2 regions of the Aeromonas sp. FDAARGOS 1416 genome follow, and region 2 is predicted to be linked to the other one. Evidence: riboswitches for the same ligand, from Rfam matches in the RefSeq annotation. Region 2 holds a riboswitch; the other holds the start of a gene.
The links. Region 2 has a riboswitch for lysine ahead of I6L46_RS04790 (Na+/H+ antiporter NhaC family protein). Riboswitches for the same ligand answer to the same signal wherever they lie in the genome.

Region 1: linked by a shared signal. The riboswitch ahead of lysC (lysine-sensitive aspartokinase 3) and the one ahead of I6L46_RS04790 (Na+/H+ antiporter NhaC family protein) in region 2 are both predicted to bind lysine.

The regions. Positions count from the first base shown of each region.
Region 1 is NZ_CP077301.1:1,873,866-1,883,173, forward strand. Features, by position in the region: gene I6L46_RS08275 (alpha/beta fold hydrolase) at 1-161, opposite strand, end outside; gene I6L46_RS08280 (MmcQ/YjbR family DNA-binding protein) at 280-663, shown strand; gene I6L46_RS08285 (GNAT family N-acetyltransferase) at 660-1,148, shown strand; gene I6L46_RS08290 (DUF3802 family protein) at 1,206-1,541, shown strand; gene msrA (peptide-methionine (S)-S-oxide reductase MsrA) at 1,803-2,435, opposite strand; gene argA (amino-acid N-acetyltransferase) at 2,703-4,031, shown strand; lysine riboswitch at 4,139-4,362, shown strand; gene lysC (lysine-sensitive aspartokinase 3) at 4,453-5,865, shown strand; partial or broken gene I6L46_RS08310 (IS4 family transposase) at 5,936-6,333, shown strand; gene I6L46_RS08315 (VOC family protein) at 6,594-7,148, opposite strand; gene I6L46_RS08320 (hypothetical protein) at 7,142-7,906, opposite strand; gene nfsA (oxygen-insensitive NADPH nitroreductase) at 8,098-8,823, opposite strand; gene I6L46_RS08330 (AbgT family transporter) at 8,895-9,308, opposite strand, start outside.
Region 2 is NZ_CP077301.1:1,059,387-1,068,694, forward strand. Features, by position in the region: gene rrtA (rhombosortase) at 1-183, opposite strand, end outside; gene I6L46_RS04760 (tRNA-uridine aminocarboxypropyltransferase) at 182-805, shown strand; gene queC (7-cyano-7-deazaguanine synthase QueC) at 826-1,533, shown strand; gene queE (7-carboxy-7-deazaguanine synthase QueE) at 1,595-2,266, shown strand; gene I6L46_RS04775 (DUF3820 family protein) at 2,268-2,498, shown strand; gene I6L46_RS04780 (cob(I)yrinic acid a,c-diamide adenosyltransferase) at 2,495-3,070, shown strand; gene I6L46_RS04785 (H-NS family nucleoid-associated regulatory protein) at 3,140-3,544, opposite strand; lysine riboswitch at 3,847-4,018, shown strand; gene I6L46_RS04790 (Na+/H+ antiporter NhaC family protein) at 4,107-5,687, shown strand; gene I6L46_RS04795 (thymidine kinase) at 5,779-6,360, shown strand; gene I6L46_RS04800 (flavohemoglobin expression-modulating QEGLA motif protein) at 6,439-7,776, opposite strand; gene I6L46_RS04805 (YbjN domain-containing protein) at 7,935-8,390, shown strand; tRNA gene I6L46_RS04810 (tRNA-Ser) at 8,525-8,612, shown strand.

The DNA.
Region 1 (9,308 bases), 810 kb from region 2:
TGGGACTGGCCGTGGCCGCGCAAGTCCAGCAACAGCACGTTGAAGTGCTCGCGATAGGCGCGCAGCTGCTTGAACCAGATGGAGGAGCTGCCACCGGCGCCGTGGACAAACACCACCCAATCCCGCTCGGGACCCAGTTCGAAAGTCTTGTGATACAACATCCAATAGGCTCCCTTGGTGATGGGGGGTATACTCGGCTGCGCGCATATTAACAGAACAGCCCCGCCGATAGATATGCGCCTGACATGACCCGGATCACCCCTTGCGCGAGAACTTTCCATGGATTTGACCCGTTTGCGCCACTTTCTGCTGACCCTGCCGGGCGCCACCGAAGATACCCCATTTGGCCCGGAGATCCTGGTCTACCGCATCGCGGGGAAGATGTTCGCGCTGGTGGATTGGCAGGCCGAGCCGCTTACCATCAACCTCAAATGCGAGCCCGAATTGGCGTTGCTGCTGCGCGAGATCCACCCCGAGGTCAAACCGGGCTGGCATATGAACAAGCAACACTGGAACACAGTGACCCTGAACAGCACCTTGCCAGATGATCTGTGGCAAGGCTGGGTGCACCACTCCTATGAGCGGGTTGTCGCGGGTCTGCCCAAAGCCAAACGGCCACAGGCGCCGCGTCCCCTCTCCCCCACTGACGGCCCAACCTTATGACGCCAGCACTTAATCCAGCACTTTGCATTGTCCCCCTTGGCGAGGCACATATCCCCGCTCTCGTGAGCCTGTTTGAGCAGGCGGTGCGACGCAGCGGCCCCGAGCTCTACAGCGCCGAACAGGTGGAGCAGTGGGCCCTCGGTTCACAACATCCGGGCTTTGTCAGCCAGCTGCGCGAGCACCACGGCTGGGTAGTAGAGCAGGCAAATGTGCCCCTCGGGTTTGTCACCCTGAGCCCCGATGGCCACCTCAGCCTGCTCTATGTGAGCGCCGACCATCAGCGCCAGGGACTGGGCAATCTGCTGCTCACCACGGCGCTCGCGGGGGCCCGAGGGCTCGGTATGACCCTCATCACCACCGAGGCCAGCGCCTTCAGTTATGAGCTATTTTTACGACATGGCTTTACGTTGACCGGGCTGGAGTGCGTGGAGCGGGGCGGAGTCAGTTTTACTCGCCATCGCCTGCACTGCTGCTTGCCAAGCTAGGGCAAGCCACTAAAATACGCTTAATTTTCGTATTGTTACTGTATTGAGGCAGCAACCATGGTGGTAGAAAGTGAAGGCTATATCTCGCTGATCGAGTATCTGGTGGAGAGTTTGGGATTGTTTGAATCCCAACAGCAGAACGATGGTGAAGAGACCATCGAAGATCTGGTCAGTGGCCGAGTTGCCAGCAACCTGATGGCCATTTGCGAGCAAAACCCCCAGCTCGATCCCAAGGTGCGTTTCGCCATTATGCAGGAGGCCGACGCCGTGGTCGCCGACCTGGAAGAGGTGCTCTCCGCCGTCTGGCTGCGCGCCCCGACCCCGGAACAGAAAACCTTCCTCATCGAGTTTATCGATCTCATCAAGAACCTGTTCGACAGCGCCATCGGCTGATCTGCCGTCCGGTTTTCCCGCCCAACGCAAGATTTCAGAACAGCAGATAAGGAAAAGGGCCGCCTTGGTGGGCAGCCCTGCTTGCTATCATTTTCAACCCGCCAGTGCGTTCATTCATCAGGCGGTTATCAAGGCAAGAAATGTGTCTGGACTTTGCATCCGATCCCTGGACGCTACCTAGTTAGTCCCGACTGGTCGCAATAAGTTCCCTCCTCCGACCATTTATTTTCACTTTTATTAAGAAATCGACTACAAACCTGTTCAGCGGTTCAGGCTGGGTGGCAAACAGACTCCGATGCCACCCAATCCGCAGTAACCATCTGGGTTTTTCTCCAGATATTGCTGATGGTAATCCTCGGCGTAGTAGAAGGGCGCCAGCGGCAGAATGCGGGTAGTGATGGCACGGCTGTCACCGCTTGCCGCCATCGCCTGCTGGTAGGCCGCCATGCTCTGCTGGGCAATGATCTGCTGGCTCTCGTCGCCATAGAAGATCACCGAGCGATACTGGGTGCCGATGTCCCCGCCCTGACGCATCCCCTGCGCCGGATCGTGCTGCTCCCAGAACAGTCTGAGCAGATCGCCGTAGCTGATCACCGCCGGATCAAACACCACCTGCACCGTCTCGGCATGGCCGGTCAGACCGCTGCACACCTCTTTGTAGGTGGGATTCTGGGTCACGCCGCCCTGATAACCGGCCGCGGTGGAGTAGACGCCCGGCTGCTGCCAGAACAGGCGCTCCACGCCCCAGAAACAGCCCATGCCAAACCAGGCGATCGCCATGTTCTCGGGCCAAGGCCCCTGAGTGGGGTTGCTATTCACCGCATGCTGCTGACCAATCACCATCGCTTCGCGTCGTCCCGGCAGGGCATCTGCCGGTGAAATAATCTGTTCCATGAATTCTGTCCTTGTATAAAACCCTGTGAAATCACACAGCTGACGAAAAGGAGCATCGAAGATAGCAGTTTATCGCGCCGGATCAACCGGCGGGCCCTCATCGCTCACTCCGGCGGCCATCTGCACCGTCCGTCACTCTTTCCCGATCCGCACGGCCAAGCCGCCCCTCGTAGACCAGAAACGACCAAAATCAATATTTAGTCTTGATTTGTGAATTAATTTTCATATATTGAGCCAATCGCTGTTTTTTTATGGAAGAAATATCAAGTGCGTGAACGCGAACCCAGTCTGGTCAATGCCTTCCGGCAATCCACCCCCTATGTCAATGTGCATCGGGGTGCCACCTTTGTGCTGATGATGGGGGGAGAAGCCATCTGCCACCCCAACTTCGCCAATATCGTCAGCGATATCGCTCTGCTGCAGACTCTGGGCATACGCCTGGTGCTGGTGTTTGGTTCACGTCCGCAAAACGATGAGGCGCTGGCCCGCGCCGGTATCGAGGCCCAGTACCACAAGCGGATCCGGGTCACCGATGACGAGAGCTTCACCATCATCAAGCAGGTGTGTGGCGGCCTGCAATACGACATCACCGCCCAGCTCTCCATGGGGCTCGCCAACACACCCATGCAGGGGGCGCGGATCAGCGTGGTGAGCGGCAACTTCGTCACCGCCCAGCCGCTGGGGGTGGATGATGGCATCGACTTTTGCCACAGCGGCCGGGTGCGCCGCATCGACGTGGAGGGGATCACCCGCCAGCTCGATCAGAAAAGTCTGGTGCTTATCTCCCCCATCGGCTGTTCGGTCACCGGCGAGAGCTTTAACCTGAGCTCCGAAGAGGTGGCCCGCCGGGTGGCGGTCGATCTCAAGGCGGACAAACTCATCTGCTTTAGCAGCACCCAGGGGGTGATGGACAGACGCGGCGAAGCCATCTCCGAGCTCTTCCCCGAGCAGGCCGAAGAGCTGCTGGTGGAGCTGGAGCAGGCGGGCGAAGAGATGTCTGGCACCGCCCGCTACCTACGTGCGGCCATTGCCTCCTGCCGTGGCGGGGTGCCCCGCTCCCATCTGGTGAGCTATCAGGATGATGGCGCCATGCTGCAGGAGCTGTTCAGTCGCGACGGCCTCGGCACCCAAATCGTGCGGGAAAGTGCCGAGCAGGCCCGCGCCGCCACCATCGAGGATATCGGCGGCATTCTGGATCTCATTCGCCCGCTGGAGGAGGAAGGCATTCTGGTGCGCCGCTCCCGCGAACAACTGGAGATGGAGATCGACAAGTTCACCATCATCGAGCGCGATGGCCTCATCATCGGCTGCGCGGCCCTCTACTGCTTCATGGAAGAGGCGATGGCGGAGATGGCCTGCGTCGCCATTCACCCCGACTATCGCAACTCCAACCGGGGGGATCAGCTGGTGGCCAAGGTGGCCGAGCGGGCCAAGCGGCTCGGCATTCGCCGCCTGTTCGTACTCACCACCCGCTCCATCCACTGGTTCCGGGAGCGGGGCTTTGATCCTCTGGAAGTGGAAGATCTGCCGGTGGCGCGCCAGCGTCTCTACAACTGGCAGCGCCGTTCCAAGGTTTTGTCAAAGAGCATTGCCTAAGTCATTGATCCTGCGTTGAGTTCGCTGATACTTTGAACTTTTTCACAAACTCGATTGACAGTGCAATCCAACGCAGGGTATTTCTAAATGCACTCCACCGCCCTGGTGGAGCCAGAAGAGGAGCGCTGCCCAGGCAGCCCAAGGGAGGACGCCAGCGTCCGGTGAACTTGGGTCAGGGGGAGCAGCGCCGAGACGATTGAGGAGACTGGTAACCTCAACGTCGGCTGCGGGGGCTGAATCCCCCGGGTTGTCATCGGTAGTGATCATCCCCCACCGCGCCCTGTCAGGGGCGGTACGGGATGGGCTCTGCAGGTGGAGTGCTTCTGGCCGGGATAGCTTCGTTCATTCCTGCCATTTTCAGCCTCCTCCTCTCTTTTTTGCCCGATGGAACCGGAATCTTAAAATAAGACAGGAGTAAGCAATGAGCCCGATCAATGTCGCCAAGTTTGGCGGAACCAGTGTCGCCAACTTCCCGGCCATGAATCACTGCGCCGATATCGTGCTGGCCAATCCCGCCACCCGGGTGGTGGTGCTAAGCGCCAGCGCCGGTGTCACCAACCTGCTGGTCGCTCTGGCACAAGGGGAGCTGGACGAAGCTGGCCGCGACGAGCAGCTAGCCAAACTGGCCGGGATCCAGCAGGCCATTCTGACCGATCTCGGCAACCCCGTTGATGTGAGCGCCCTCATTCATGGCCAGCTGGACGAAATTCGCCTCATGGCCCAGCAAGCCCACCAGCATACCGATGCGGAGCTGGCCGATCGCCTCATCGCCTGCGGCGAGCTGATGTCTACCCGCCTCTTTACCGAGCTGCTGCGCCAGCGCGGCGTCAAGGCCCACTGGCAGGATGTGCGCCAGCTGATGCGCACCGACAGCCGCTTTGGCAAGGCCACCGTCGATCTGGCCACCACCCGTACCCTCTGCCAGCAGACGCTGGGCCCGCAGCTTGGCGACAGCCTCATCATCACCCAGGGCTTTATCGGTGCCGATGGCTATGGCCGCACCACCACGCTGGGGCGCGGCGGCTCTGACTACAGCGCAGCCCTCTTGGCTGAAGCGCTCGATGCCGCCAGTATCGAGATCTGGACCGATGTGCCCGGCATCTACACCACGGATCCGCGCCTCGTCACCCGCGCCCGCCCGATCCCCGAAATCAGCTTTGTCGAAGCGGCCGAGATGGCCACCTTCGGCGCCAAGGTGCTGCACCCCGCCACCTTGCAACCGGCGGTACGCCAGAATATTCCGGTGTTTGTCGGCTCAGCCAAGGATCCTGCCGCCGGTGGTACCTGGATCCGCGCCAGCACAGATTCAAGCCCGCTGTTTCGCGCCGTCGCCCTGCGCCGCCAGCAGGTGCTGGTGACCCTGCACAGCCTCAACATGTTCCACGCCTACGGCTTTCTGGCCGAAGTGTTCGGCATTCTGGCCCGTCACCGCATCTCGGTCGACCTCATCACCACGTCGGAGGTGAGCGTGTCACTGACGCTGGATCACACCGGCAGCCAGAGCAACGGCGAGCCGATCCTGAGCGACAAGGTACTGGCCGAACTGGGGCAACTCTGCAAGGTGGAGGTGGAAACCGGTCTGGCACTGGTAGCGCTCATCGGCAACCGGATGAGCGAAGTGAACGGGGTGGGCAGTCAGGTCTTTGACGCCCTGCGCGAGCACAACATCCGGATGATCTGCTACGGCGCCAGCGCCCACAACCTCTGCTTCCTGGTCAAGGAGAGCGAGGCGGGCAATATCGTCAACCGCCTCCATCAGGAGTTGCTGGACAGATCCTCAACCGAGGCAATTTCGAACACGCAACAGGGCGCCCGCAAGGTTGATGCCGATTAGTTAAGGATCAATTGATCGATCCTCTTGATGTGTAAAAATCCGAAACCAGTTGGCTTGGTTTCGGATTTTAATGCGTATCGAATAGACTCTCGACTTCCTCCACGCCAACAATGCCGCCCAGTTTGAGTCACTCTCCAACCTCATGTTCCCGAGCTCATAATGGCTCTGCTCGGCGAAGAGGGCGTCGCCACCCAGTGACCGTCCCGTTGTTGAACCCAGCGCCTTCCTGCAAGCCCACCAGAAGCTCGGGGACAAGAGTCACGAAACCGCCTCGATCTAGCACCAACATGCCTATCACCCAAACTGATCGTCGCCGATGATGTTATGTGGCTGATGCCCGATACCCCAGACTATGCCGCTGCGTTTGCCAATCCCAGCACCCAGCATGGCGAGACCGCTTATCCGCAAGTGCGCATGCTCTGCCAGATGAAGCTCACTAGCCACCTGCTTGTTCAAGCGATCATGGAGAGGATGGTGTTGGTGCGCAGACACAGTTTGCAACGGTAGCGGCGCATCCCCCGACTCCATCCCCAAGGCACTTGTGTTACCGAAACGAAGGGAGCGAAGTTACCCGCGGCTTGAAGGCAAGGCCACAGAGGCACAGTGTGAAAAAAGCCAATAAAAACAATATAATTCAGGCTTAACTGACTGGTATTAGTCACACCGGTAACCCCTTTTGCTGCGTTATTCAAGAGCCTTGTCAGGCTCGCACCGCATTGAACGCAGGATCACTCCTGATCGAAATAATCCGCAGGCACCGAGACCACAGCGTCGATCGCCACCTCTTCGGCGATCACCTCAGCCAGCGGGCGCAGGTGAAACTTGATCTGGCCGGAGGGCAACATCAGGCCAATATCGGGGTTGCGGATATCCTGCATGTTGCCGGTTTTGAATGGCAGCTCGGGATAGCGCGCTACCAGATCTTGCAGTGAAGTAACCACCAGCTCGATATGTTCCAGCCCCGCCTGATGGACGCGACCCGGTTTCGGTGCAGCCAGCTCGATACAGGGTACCTGTACCTCACCAGCCAACAGCGGCTGATGCAACTGATAGGTGGCGATGGGACGTCCGCCAATCATACCCTCCACCAGCAAGGAGCCCGCCTCAGCCAGCACAGCACATAGCGCGCGGTACTCCTGCAGGGTAGCCGCCCGATAACAGAAGTGATCGACCGTTGGCCGGGAAATGGTGACGCCAGTGGCGGCCAGTTCGGCCAACAGCTGAGAAACAAATGGGGCCATTGGCCCCAGTGTGGAATCGAGTGGGTGGGACATGCTTACCATTTCTTCTTGGGTTGAAACAGGACATCGAGCTCGTCGGCTTCCTTGTCCTTGATGTTTTGCAGATCCTGCGCGCTATTTTGCTGCTGCAGCTCTTCAAGCTCCTTGAGCCCCTGACGCATATCTTCTTCACGGGCCAGCAGATAGGGATCCTTGTCGCCCACGCTCGCCATGGCAGAGAGTCCCTTGGTATAGAGCTGGCGGCAAGTACCATATTGGCCCTGAATGCGGGCATCCATCGCCCGCTTGACCAGATTGGAGATGTTGATCTTGAGCTGCATCAGCTCGAGGCGGCGCTCTTCCTGGGCAAACCCCTGAGGGTCAATTTTGCCCTTGTTGTGCTCGACCCGCAGCACGGCCCGCATCTTCTTGACCAACTGCAGCATCTGGATCGCCTGACGATCGGACTCCGGGGTCTTGAACTGACCCTCATCCTGCACGCTGTAGTTCTCCTGCACATTCTTGATCTGGGTCTGCACATCAACGATGCGCTGCTTGATCTGATTGTTCGGCATCACCTGGGCGATGGCGCGATAGGCATCGAGGATCCGGTGCTGCAACAGCAACACCATGTTCTTGGAGAAAGGCACCAGATTGACGTTCAGCAGCACCTCTTCAGTCTCGTCGGCCACCGTCTTGTGTCTGGCAACGGCGTGACGCTTGTCCGCCTCTGCCTTCTGCTTATATTGCTGCACCACGTTATAGGCGATAACCAAAAACAGGAGTGCGCCGATAGACAGCAATACCAAAGTTAAAATCATAGGATGTCCAAACCCCTGTTCCTATCCAATTGCGTGATCCTACAACAGCTTACCCACTTAAGGTAGCCTGCAGATCCCCCCTTGCCCACGATTTGTCACCAAGCTGTGCCCCCGGTCTCAGGGAGAGATTGCAGGATCAGGGGATGATGACCATGACGGTCACCTCCCCATAGTATCGCCCATCAGCGCCATTACTTGAGGTTAAAGCCCCGCGATTGCAGGAATCCCAGCATAAAAGGGCGGGACTCCTTGCCCAGAATGGCGCGGATCTGGCCGCTCCAGGTCTGCTGCTTGTTGTTGCTGCTACGGGCCTGATAGTAGTCCGCGATCTGCTGATCGTACTGGGCCAGCAGGCCGCGATCCTGCTCGTGCTGGTAGCGCTCCTGATGCACCACCAATCCCCTGGGCAGACGGGGTTTCTGTTCCGGCTGCTGGGCAGGATGACCAAGGCAGAGGCCAAACAGCGGGATCACCTGATGGGGCAAGCCGAGCTGTTCGCTCACCTCGGCCGGATGGTTGCGAATGCCGCCGATATAGACCCCGCCCAGCCCCAGCGACTGCGCCGCCAGCAAGGCGTTTTGCGCCATCAGGGCGCCGTCGATGGCTCCGATCAGCAACTGCTCCGCATAGCCGGTCTGGGCCTCGGGCACTATCTGGGTGTGGCGGTGGTAATCGGCGCAGAACACCAGAAACTCGGCCGCCTGCACCACATAGGGTTGATTGCCCGCCAGCATGGCCAACTGCTGACGCGCCTCGGGCTCGCAGACTCGCACAATACTGGTCACCTGCAAAAAGCTCGAGGTTGAGGCGGACTGGGCGGCGGCGAGAATGGCATCCAGCTGCTGCGGGGCGATCGGCTCGGCAGTGAACTGACGAATGGAGCGATGGGAAAGGATAAGATCGATGGTCTGATTCATGGCACCTCCAAAATGAGGTAACACCATAGCGAAAAAAACGAGGGAGCCCAAGGCACCCTCGCACACCCAGCTTAAGGGGCCGGATAGACGTAAGGGGCTTGCAACCCGAGCGGGAAGCCGAGCGCCCAGTAGAGCAGCAGGAAAATCGTCCAGCTCACCAGGAAGGCCAGCGAGTAGGGCAGCATCATGGAGACCAGAGTACCGATCCCGGTGCTCTTCACATACTGCTGGCAATAGACCACCACCAGCGGGAAGAAGACCATCAGCGGGGTGATGATGTTGGAGGCGGAATCCCCGACCCGATAGGCCGCCTGGGTCAGCTCGGGGGAGATCCCCACCGCCATCAGCATGGGTACCAGGATCGGACTGATCAGCGCCCACTTGGCGGAGGCCGAGCCGACTACCAGATTGACGCTGGCGGTGAGCAGGATCATCCCGACGATAGTCACCTCACCGGGCAGCGCCAACGCATGGAGCACTTCGGC
Region 2 (9,308 bases):
ATTGAGCAGCAGGTGCCACAGATTGGTATGAGCCAGATTGCCTGTTATGATCCGCCACCCTTCGCCCCCGGCGATCAAGGGCCGATCGAAGGAGAGCTGAAGATTGGGAACGGTAAAGAAGAGTAGCAAGCTGGTGAGAGATAGCGTGATAACCCAGAGCAATCCAGATTTGTCTGACAACATGAAACAGTCCAACGACAAGAACAGTCGATACTGTACACGTTGCACCCGAGCCCTCAAAGCCTGCCTGTGCGATTATATTGTGCCGGTTGACAATCACACGCCCCTCTACATCTTGCAGCACCCCAACGAGGTGGCACATCCCAAGGGGACTGCGGCGCTGCTGGCGGCCTCTTTGCAACAGTGCGAGATCCATGTGGGGGAGGACTTTTCCCGCGATGAGTGGCTCAATGGGTTGCTTGCAGATCCTTCCCGTCGCTGCTATCTACTCTGGCCGGATGAGGATGCCATTTCGCTGACCGATCTTCGCCAGCAGTGGGAGAGTGAATCCTCTAGCTCCGCATCCGTCGCCTTTATCTTGCTTGACGGCACCTGGCGCAAAGCCTATCGCATGTTGCAGAGCAACCCGGCACTGGCCCGCTTGCCCCGCATCGGCATTGGTGCCATTGCCGGTCAATATGCCATTCGAAAGAAACCCTTTCCCGATGCCCTCTCTACCATAGAGGCGGGCTATCACCTCTTGTCCCGGTGGGAGGGGAGGCCGGAGCGCTATACGCCCTTGCTGACCCTGTTCAATCGGTTGAATACCCAGTGGCAGGACTTTGCCGAAGGCCGCCGCGCGTGACAATCCAAGGAGTTATCAAGATGAAAAAAGCAGTCGTGGTTTTCAGCGGCGGTCAGGACAGCACTACTTGTCTGGTGCAGGCATTGGCCCGGTATGATGAAGTGCACGCCATTACCTTCGACTATGGCCAGCGCCATCGGGCAGAGATCGACACCGCGCGCCGTCTGGGCAGTGCACTGGGGATTGCCGCCCACAAGGTGATGGATGTAACGCTGCTCAATGAGCTGGCGGTCTCTGCCCTGACCCGTGACGACATTCCTGTCAGCTGCGAGCTGCAGGATAACGGGCTGCCCAACACCTTCGTGCCGGGCCGCAATATCCTGTTCCTGACCCTGGCTTCCATCTATGCCTATCAGGTAGGCGCCGAAGCGGTGATCACCGGTGTCTGCGAGACCGACTTCTCCGGCTATCCCGATTGCCGTGACGAGTTCGTCAAGGCCCTCAATCAGGCGGTGTCGCTGGGGCTGGATCGCGGCATCCGTTTTGAAACTCCCTTGATGTGGCTCGACAAGGCCGAAACCTGGGCACTGGCGGATCACTATGGTCACCTCGACACGGTGCGCCACCAGACCCTGACCTGCTACAACGGCATTGCCGGTGACGGCTGCGGCACCTGTCCTGCGTGTGAACTGCGCCGTCGCGGCCTGAACAACTATCTGGCCGACAAGGCGGGCATCATGGCCAGACTGTTTGAGAAAACCGGCCTGGGCGAGAAAAGCGCAGAGTGAGCCTGCGTCTTGCCGTGGCTTGGGGTATAATCCGCGACTTTTGCAACAAGCCGTGATCGAGATGCACTACCCAATCAACGAGATTTTCCAGACCATCCAGGGGGAGGGCATCTTTACCGGCCTGCCCGCCATCTTTGTTCGCCTGCAGGGTTGCCCGGTGGGCTGCCCCTGGTGCGATACCCGTCATACCTGGGTTGTTGATCCGGCTCGTGAAGTGGGTAAGGCGGCGGTGCTGGATCGCTCCAACGAATCCGATTGCTGGAGCCAACTCAGCACCGCGCAGATTATCAAGAGCTTTACCGATCTGGGTTATCAGGCGCGCCATGTGGTGATCACCGGTGGCGAGCCCTGCCTCTACGATCTGCACGAACTCTCGTCAGCTCTGCTGGCGGCGGGTTATCAGGTGCAGATTGAAACCAGTGGCACCAGCGAGATCAAGACCCATGAGCAGACCTGGGTGACCGTCTCCCCCAAAATTGGCATGAAAGGGGGGCTGCCTGTGCTGGTCTCGGCGCTGGAGCGGGCCAACGAGATCAAGCATCCGGTGGCCACCGAGCACCATATTGAAGAGTTGGATACGCTGCTCGCTACTGCTACCCTGCGCCCGGACGTGGTCATTGCCTTGCAGCCGATCAGCCAGAAACCACGGGCCACCCAATTGGCGATGGATACCTGTATCGCGCGTAACTGGCGACTCTCAATCCAGACTCATAAATATCTGGATATTGATTAATATGGATTGGCTATCCGACGAACAGGTACTGCTGACTCTGACTAACAAGATGCCTTACGGTAAATATCAGGGGCGGCGTATCATCGATATTCCCGAGCCCTATCTGGTGTGGATGGCGCGCAGCGGTTTTCCGGCGGGTAAATTGGGCCAGACGCTGGCGTTGGCTTACGAAATCAAACTCAATGGACTCGAGTCCATGATTATTCCCATTATTAACAGGATGTCGGTATGAGAATATATACGAGGCAGGGCGACAAGGGCATGACCCGGCTGGCCGATGGTATCCCATTGCCCAAGGATCATTTGCGGGTCGAGACCTACGGTTATATCGATGAGCTCAACTCCCATATTGGCTTGCTGATTTGTGACGTGCCATCGCAAGAGGTCGGCTTATTGGCTGATTTACAGCTGTTGCAACAGGAGTTGTTTGATCTGGGGGGCGAGTTGGCATTCTCCAGCGACGCCCAGAATGAATCAATTTGGCAAGTTAATGCTGCCTGGACCACTCGCCTTGAACAGCAGATAGATCGTTATAGCGAGCCATTGCCACCGCTGCGCCAATTTATATTGCCGGGTGGTTCCCGTGCCGCGGCGCAAGCGCATGTGGTACGTACTCTGGTGCGTCATTGCGAGCGCTTGCTGCTGACCTTGAGCCGGGAAGAGCGGGTCAATCCCGAGGTGCTGCCCTATCTGAACCGGATGAGTGACTGGTTCTTTACCGTTGCCCGCTATCTTATCTGCGTGGCAGGGGATCGTGAAGTGCTGTGGGTCAAGGCAGCAGATCGTCCGCAATCGGCTATCTGATATTTCACGTTTAAGCGGCAATAAAAAACCTCGCCTTGGCGAGGTTTTTTATTAGCAACGCAAGCGCTGTCAGATAGCAAAATCTTCCAGTGATTTGCCTGCTGCCACTGCGCTGGCAATGACTGAAGGCATACGGCCCTGGCCGGTCCAGGTTTTCTCTACGCCATTATCCTGATAGCGATATTTGGCAGGACGTGGCGCCCGCTTGGCTTTTTCTGATTTGCCGGGGTTGGTAGCGACAGCGCTTACCAATTCTGCCGGGTCAATACCGGCGGCTTTCAGCATTTCGCTATATTCGTTAATTTTCCGCAGATGCTCTTCACGGGCCTGACGCTCGGCAGCTTCATCCTGCTGACGTTCAGCAACGATAGTAGAGAGTTTTTCCAGTGCCTCTTCCAGTTGTTCCAGAGAAAGCTCGCGGCAGGTCGCACGCAGACTGCGGATATTAAGCAGTACCTTTAAAAATTCATTCATAGGAGTTACCACGTCGAGTCAGAGAAAAATATTATGTTCCAGCTGATTCTTGCTTGGTGATTTAAATAAGTCAAGTCGGGTTAAATATAATATCCGTGGGGAACATCAATATAGATATTTAATATGGCCAGCAATAGGCTTGGTGATTGGATGCCAATGAAGCCGTAGTAGGTGAAAATAGCGCCAAAGCTGGCGTTGTTGCATCATTTGACTACCATTTTTCGACCTTGATATGTTTATCGTGACTATTTAATCAAAAAACTTGCTATAAGCTGCCATCTCGATAAAATGTGCGGCGAATACCTTTAAGTAGAGGCGCGCTGCCTATGAGTATTTGTGCGGAGGGTGATGCCTGTGATGCACAAGGAAAGGAGTCAGCGCCGAAGTGGCCAGGCCATCATACCGGGCTGCTGGTTCTGCATCTAATAGGTGCAGGACTGCCATAGTCATCCACTATGGAGCGCTACCTGAAGGGGCTGAGGAGTATGACCTCCCCATAGGTTTTGTTTCTTTAGATCCTCTCGGTAGATCTCCACCTGTAATCTTTAGGTGCAAAGAGATCATGGACATTAGTCATTTCGCCGACTCCGGTTGGTCCGTTCTTCCCCCCCTGTTGGCTGTCGCGCTGGCGATCATGACCCGCCGCGTGCTGCTGTCCCTTGGTGTGGGCATCGTCACCGGCAGTTTGCTGCTCAATCAGTTTTCACCCCTCGAATCCCTGCATTACATGTTGAATACCGTGCTCAAGATCTTCTGGGTCGATGGCGCGCTCAATCGTGACAATGTCAACATGATCCTGTTTATGCTGCTGCTGGGTGGCCTCATCAGCCTGATGAGCGTCTCCGGGGCGACCCGTGCCTTTGCCGAGTGGGCCGAGCGTCGTGCCAAGACCCGCAAGGGCGCCAAAGCCCTGACTGGCATGATGGTGTTTGCCTTCTTTATTGATGACTTCTTCCACAGCCTGTCGGTGGGTGCCATCTGCCGTCCGGTCACCGACCGCTTCCAGATCTCCCGTGCCAAATTGGCCTATCTGCTGGACTCCACCGCGGCGCCGGTCTGCGTGCTGATGCCCATCTCCTCCTGGGGGGCTTATATCATCGCCCTGGTTGGCGGCATCATGGCGGCCCACGGTCTGACCGAGCAGAGCCCCATCGCGGCGTTTGTAGAGATGATCCCGATGAACCTCTACGCCGTCTTCACCCTGATCATGGTGCTGGTGGTGATCGCCTGTCAGCTGGATATCGGCCCGATGCGTCAACACGAAGCGTGGGCGCTGGAAGGCAAGCTGTGGGATGAGTCCAAGGGCCGCCCCATCGGTCTGGATATGGAGAGCCCGGAGGAGAGCAACGGCGGCATGATCGACATGGTACTGCCGATCCTGACTCTGACCGCCGCCACCATCTATTTCATGATTGATTCCGGTGCTGCGGTGCTGAGCGAGAAAGGGCTGCCATTCAGCGCGCTCGGCTCGTTCGAAAATACCAACGTCGGCTCTTCGCTGGTCTACGGTGCCCTGTGCAGTCTGGTGGTCTCCATCGGTCTGGCGATGCGCCTGAAGCTGGGAGCCAAGAACTGGATCAAGGCCGCGCCGCAAGGCGTCATGGCCATGCTGCCAGCCATCAACATCCTGCTGTTTGCCTGGACCATAGGTGCCGTGGTGCGCGACGTGGAGACCGGCAAGTACTTGGCTTCGCTGGCTAACGGCAACCTGCCGATCGAAGTGCTGCCTGCCGTGGTCTTTATCCTCTCCTGTGCCATGGCGTTTGCTACCGGTACCAGCTGGGGTACCTTCGGCATCATGCTGCCGCTGGCCGGTGACATGGCCGCCGCCAGCGACATCAGCCTGATGCTGCCGATGCTGGCTGCGGTACTGGCTGGCTCGGTGTTCGGGGATCACAGCTCACCCATCTCCAGCACCAGCATCCTCTCTGCCACCGGTGCCGGTTGCCATCACATCGATCACGTGATGACCCAGCTGCCCTATGCACTGGCCATCGCCTTCGGCGCGGCCATCGGTTACCTGGCGATGGGCTTGATGCACTCCAGCCTGGCCGGTTTCAGTGTCAGTGCCCTCTGGTTCGTGCTCTTTACCGGCTATCACCTGAAAAAGGCCAAAGCGCGGCCAGTGCTGGCCACCGCGTAACATTTATAGAGCAAGGGGCCCGCGGGCCCCTTGGTTTTGTCAGGGGCTTTGGTTAGCATGCGCCCCATAAATTCAGTTTCGGAACAGTATCATGGCTTCACTGCACTACAAATTTGCCACCATGAATTCAGGCAAATCCACCCAGCTCATTCAGGCGCACTTCAACTATCTGGAGCGGGGCATGCATCCTCTGGCGATGACGCCAGCCATCGATGACCGTTTCGGGGTCGGGGTGATCAGTGCCCGGGTTGGCCTTGAACTGAAGGTGGACGTGTTCAGCGACAGCTGCGATCTGTTTGAAATGGTGAAAGCGCGCCATGCGAAGAAACATATCGATGTTTTCATCGTGGACGAGGCCCAGTTCCTGACCCGTGAGCAGGTCTACCAGCTGGCCCGCATCGTCGATGAGCAGGATATTCCGGTGATGGCCTATGGCCTCAAGACCGATTTTCGCGGTGAGCTGTTCCCCGGTTCCTACCATCTGCTCTGTCTGGCCGACAAGTTTGAAGAGCTGAAGAGCATCTGCTGGTGTGGCAACAAGGCTCACATGAACTCCCGGGTCAACGAAGCGGGGCAGGTGATGCGTGATGGCGAACAGGTGGAGATCGGCGGCAACGATCGCTATGTATCGCTTTGTCGCAAACACTATCTCGAAGGTCGGGCCTACAAGTAAGTCGGCTGCGATATTTGAATCGTCGAGCAGGGCGCCAATCTGGCGCCCTTTTTATTTTCCTGCTTGCTTCTCTGCGGTTCAGTCGATCTCGATATCCACCGGCGCAATGATGGGGTCGGCCACCGGCAGGCGTTGAAATAGCTGGCGGAAATGGTGCTGTACCCGGCCGATATCCACCAGCGACATGCCGGAGGCAAAGCCGAACCAGACATAGAGGCCGGTGAGATCGCGAAACATCGGTGGCAAATAGTGGGGAGCGGCGATCAGCCCCTCCAGATAGTGCTGATAGAGCACCGGAATGTCATCCAGTGTCACCTTGCCGACAAAAAGCATTGGCAGGATCTCGGGCACCCCTTCCAGCACGGCGCTGCGGATGAAGTTGACCGTCTCCACATAGCCACGCACGTAGGAGAGATCCTTGGTAAAGCAGGCACCGCCGCCCACCATGCCGCCACGAAAGACCCGCTGGGTGATCTTGTAGGCGTCGTGCTCGCTGGTGCCCTGCTGCACGAAATGCTGAAACACCTCGATAAAATCGGCGCCGCGCTCGGCCATGTCGATGGCCATCACCCGATCGGAGATGCGCTTGGCCCGATCCGGAAAGGAGCTGAAGGTGAGGGTCTCTATCAGGACGGCCAGCCCCTCCTGACAGGCGGTGATCCGCGGTGAACCGGCGCTCAGCCAGGTGGCATAGGGCTGCTGGCGACCGTTGAGGGTGGTGCCGACATGGACCCACCCCTCGTGTACCTCCAGCACCTGCAAGTCCAGCTCGGAGAAACGGGCGTGGGAGTTGAGCTTGATGTAGTCGCCACCGGCAGCGGCATCGGAGACAATCCCATCGCTCAGCTTCACCTGCACAGTGCCATCACTGAAGTAGCTCGACAGCTTGCCCTGCAGTTTGGCGACCGCGGCCTCTCCTTCGAACTCCTTGGGGTAGGGGCGCACCAGATGGCGGGCGCCGGGCAGGGAGAAGATATCGCACAGGCGGGCGCCCAGCTCCTTGAGGGTCTTGCGATCCCCGCGCAGGTGATCGCTGGCAGAGCCATAAAGCAGCTGGCTGTAACGCTGAAAATCGGGTTGGCCGCGCTGGCGCAGCATCTCGATCACCACCATGTACTGATCGACCGTCTCTTGCAGGATCCGGCCAAGATCGTCCTGTGGCCCCAGTTTTCTGCGGATCCGGTCCCGCAGCTCCTTGAGCTCCAGATACTTGTTGCGCGGATCGAAGCCGAGGGGGAGGGCATCATAGAAGTGCCTGTCGATAGCGGGCAGCTCCCTGCCACCGCTTGCCAGAAAGCGATCCTGCAGATGGCGTGGCCATTTGATGGCATCCAGAATGCGGATGGGTTTTTGCAGGGTGAGCAGCTCATCCGAGAGTGATTTCAGATGAAGGCGATACTTTTCTTGGATAGTCATGGGGCCCCCTGTGGGGCAAGCGTCATCGTGGATTTGGCTGAGTATATGCATAGCGCTTGCCAAAAAGAAGCGAGCCGCAGGGTTATCGGGTTGGCGTGCTTTTTGTTGATAGCAAATTGGTTTAGACTGCGCCCCTTGATCCCAATCTTGTCGTGGAAATGATGAATATCCCCAGCTCCGAAATGATAATGCGTTGGTTGCAACAGGCTCGTATCGAGCACTATGTCTGCGACCAGTGTCACGGTATCCACATTGTCTCTTTGCAGTCGGTCGATGGTATTCAGGAGAGCCGGATCTTCGTGGAAGAGGAAGGCCTGCTGTTCTCCTCCGAGCTGGAAGTGCGCCCCTCCGCAATGCTGCCGCTGGTTGCCGAACTGGGCCGACTCAATATGCAGTACCCCTCCCTCAAGGTGTTCCTCGATATCATCGATGACAACCTGCCGCGGCTGGTGGTCGGCCACACCGTCTTTACCAAGGCCGGACTCAGCGTCGAGCAGTTCCTGCTGTTCGTGCAAAGCACCATCGCCGCCACCCACGAATTGGTTGCCGAATGCGAACGTTCCGGCTTCCTCAACCTGCCGGAAATTCAGGTTGCACCGGAATCTGTGCATTAAGTGTTCGAACGGTTCGCCAGGTGAAAAAAGCCGTTGACGCGGGCGGGGCTTTCCCCTAAATTACGCCCCGTTCAAGCGCAACAGCGTAGCGAACACAGTGTTGGCTGAACACGTTAAACCACAGACCAAAATTTGGTGAGGTGTCCGAGTGGCTGAAGGAGCACGCCTGGAAAGTGTGTATACGGCAACGTATCGAGGGTTCGAATCCCTCCCTCACCGCCACATTGCAAGCCCTGATGGAAACATCAGGGCTTTTTACTATATACAGCTATCATACCGACGATGGCCGCTTCGAAGCGGCGAGCAACTGAGCTGCAAATAATCCAGTTCTAACCCGGAAAAGGAACAAAAAGAACCTGTCGCAACGCTCGCTCTCGAAATAACCTGTCATGCCACTTGGATTATAAATACTCTTCTCCCATCTCAGATCCACGCCTTCACGAGCCAATCAAATACCACCCGATGCCAAACTCGTCATTCTCTTCAAATCAACACTATGGGAACGCGTCTCGTCCTATCATTGAATGGCCTCGGCGCAACAGGCTTGTGAGCGGTCATGGCTCACAGGTTGATAGCAAGGCTGCGTAGCAGGTGCTGCCACGTCCACGGGTACGACGTATCCGAGTTGTATCAACTCCCTCTACACCGATCAGGCCATTTGGGATGCGCAGGGTTTTCTGCCTCATCTTGAGAAGCAGTGAAGGGGGACTAGATACCTTGTTAGAGTTGATGAATGCGCTGAGGATTAGCAAGGATGCTCTCAATGTGAAGGGAACGGGGACGTCATCAATGATGGTGCAAACGTGTGGGTTGTTTAGCGAAAGTTGCATCTGGTAGTTGGTCTGGTGGGGCATGCGCCTAAACAAGCGAAATGTAGTGGTCTAATCATCCCGGACACCATTTTAGGTGGTACAGTCG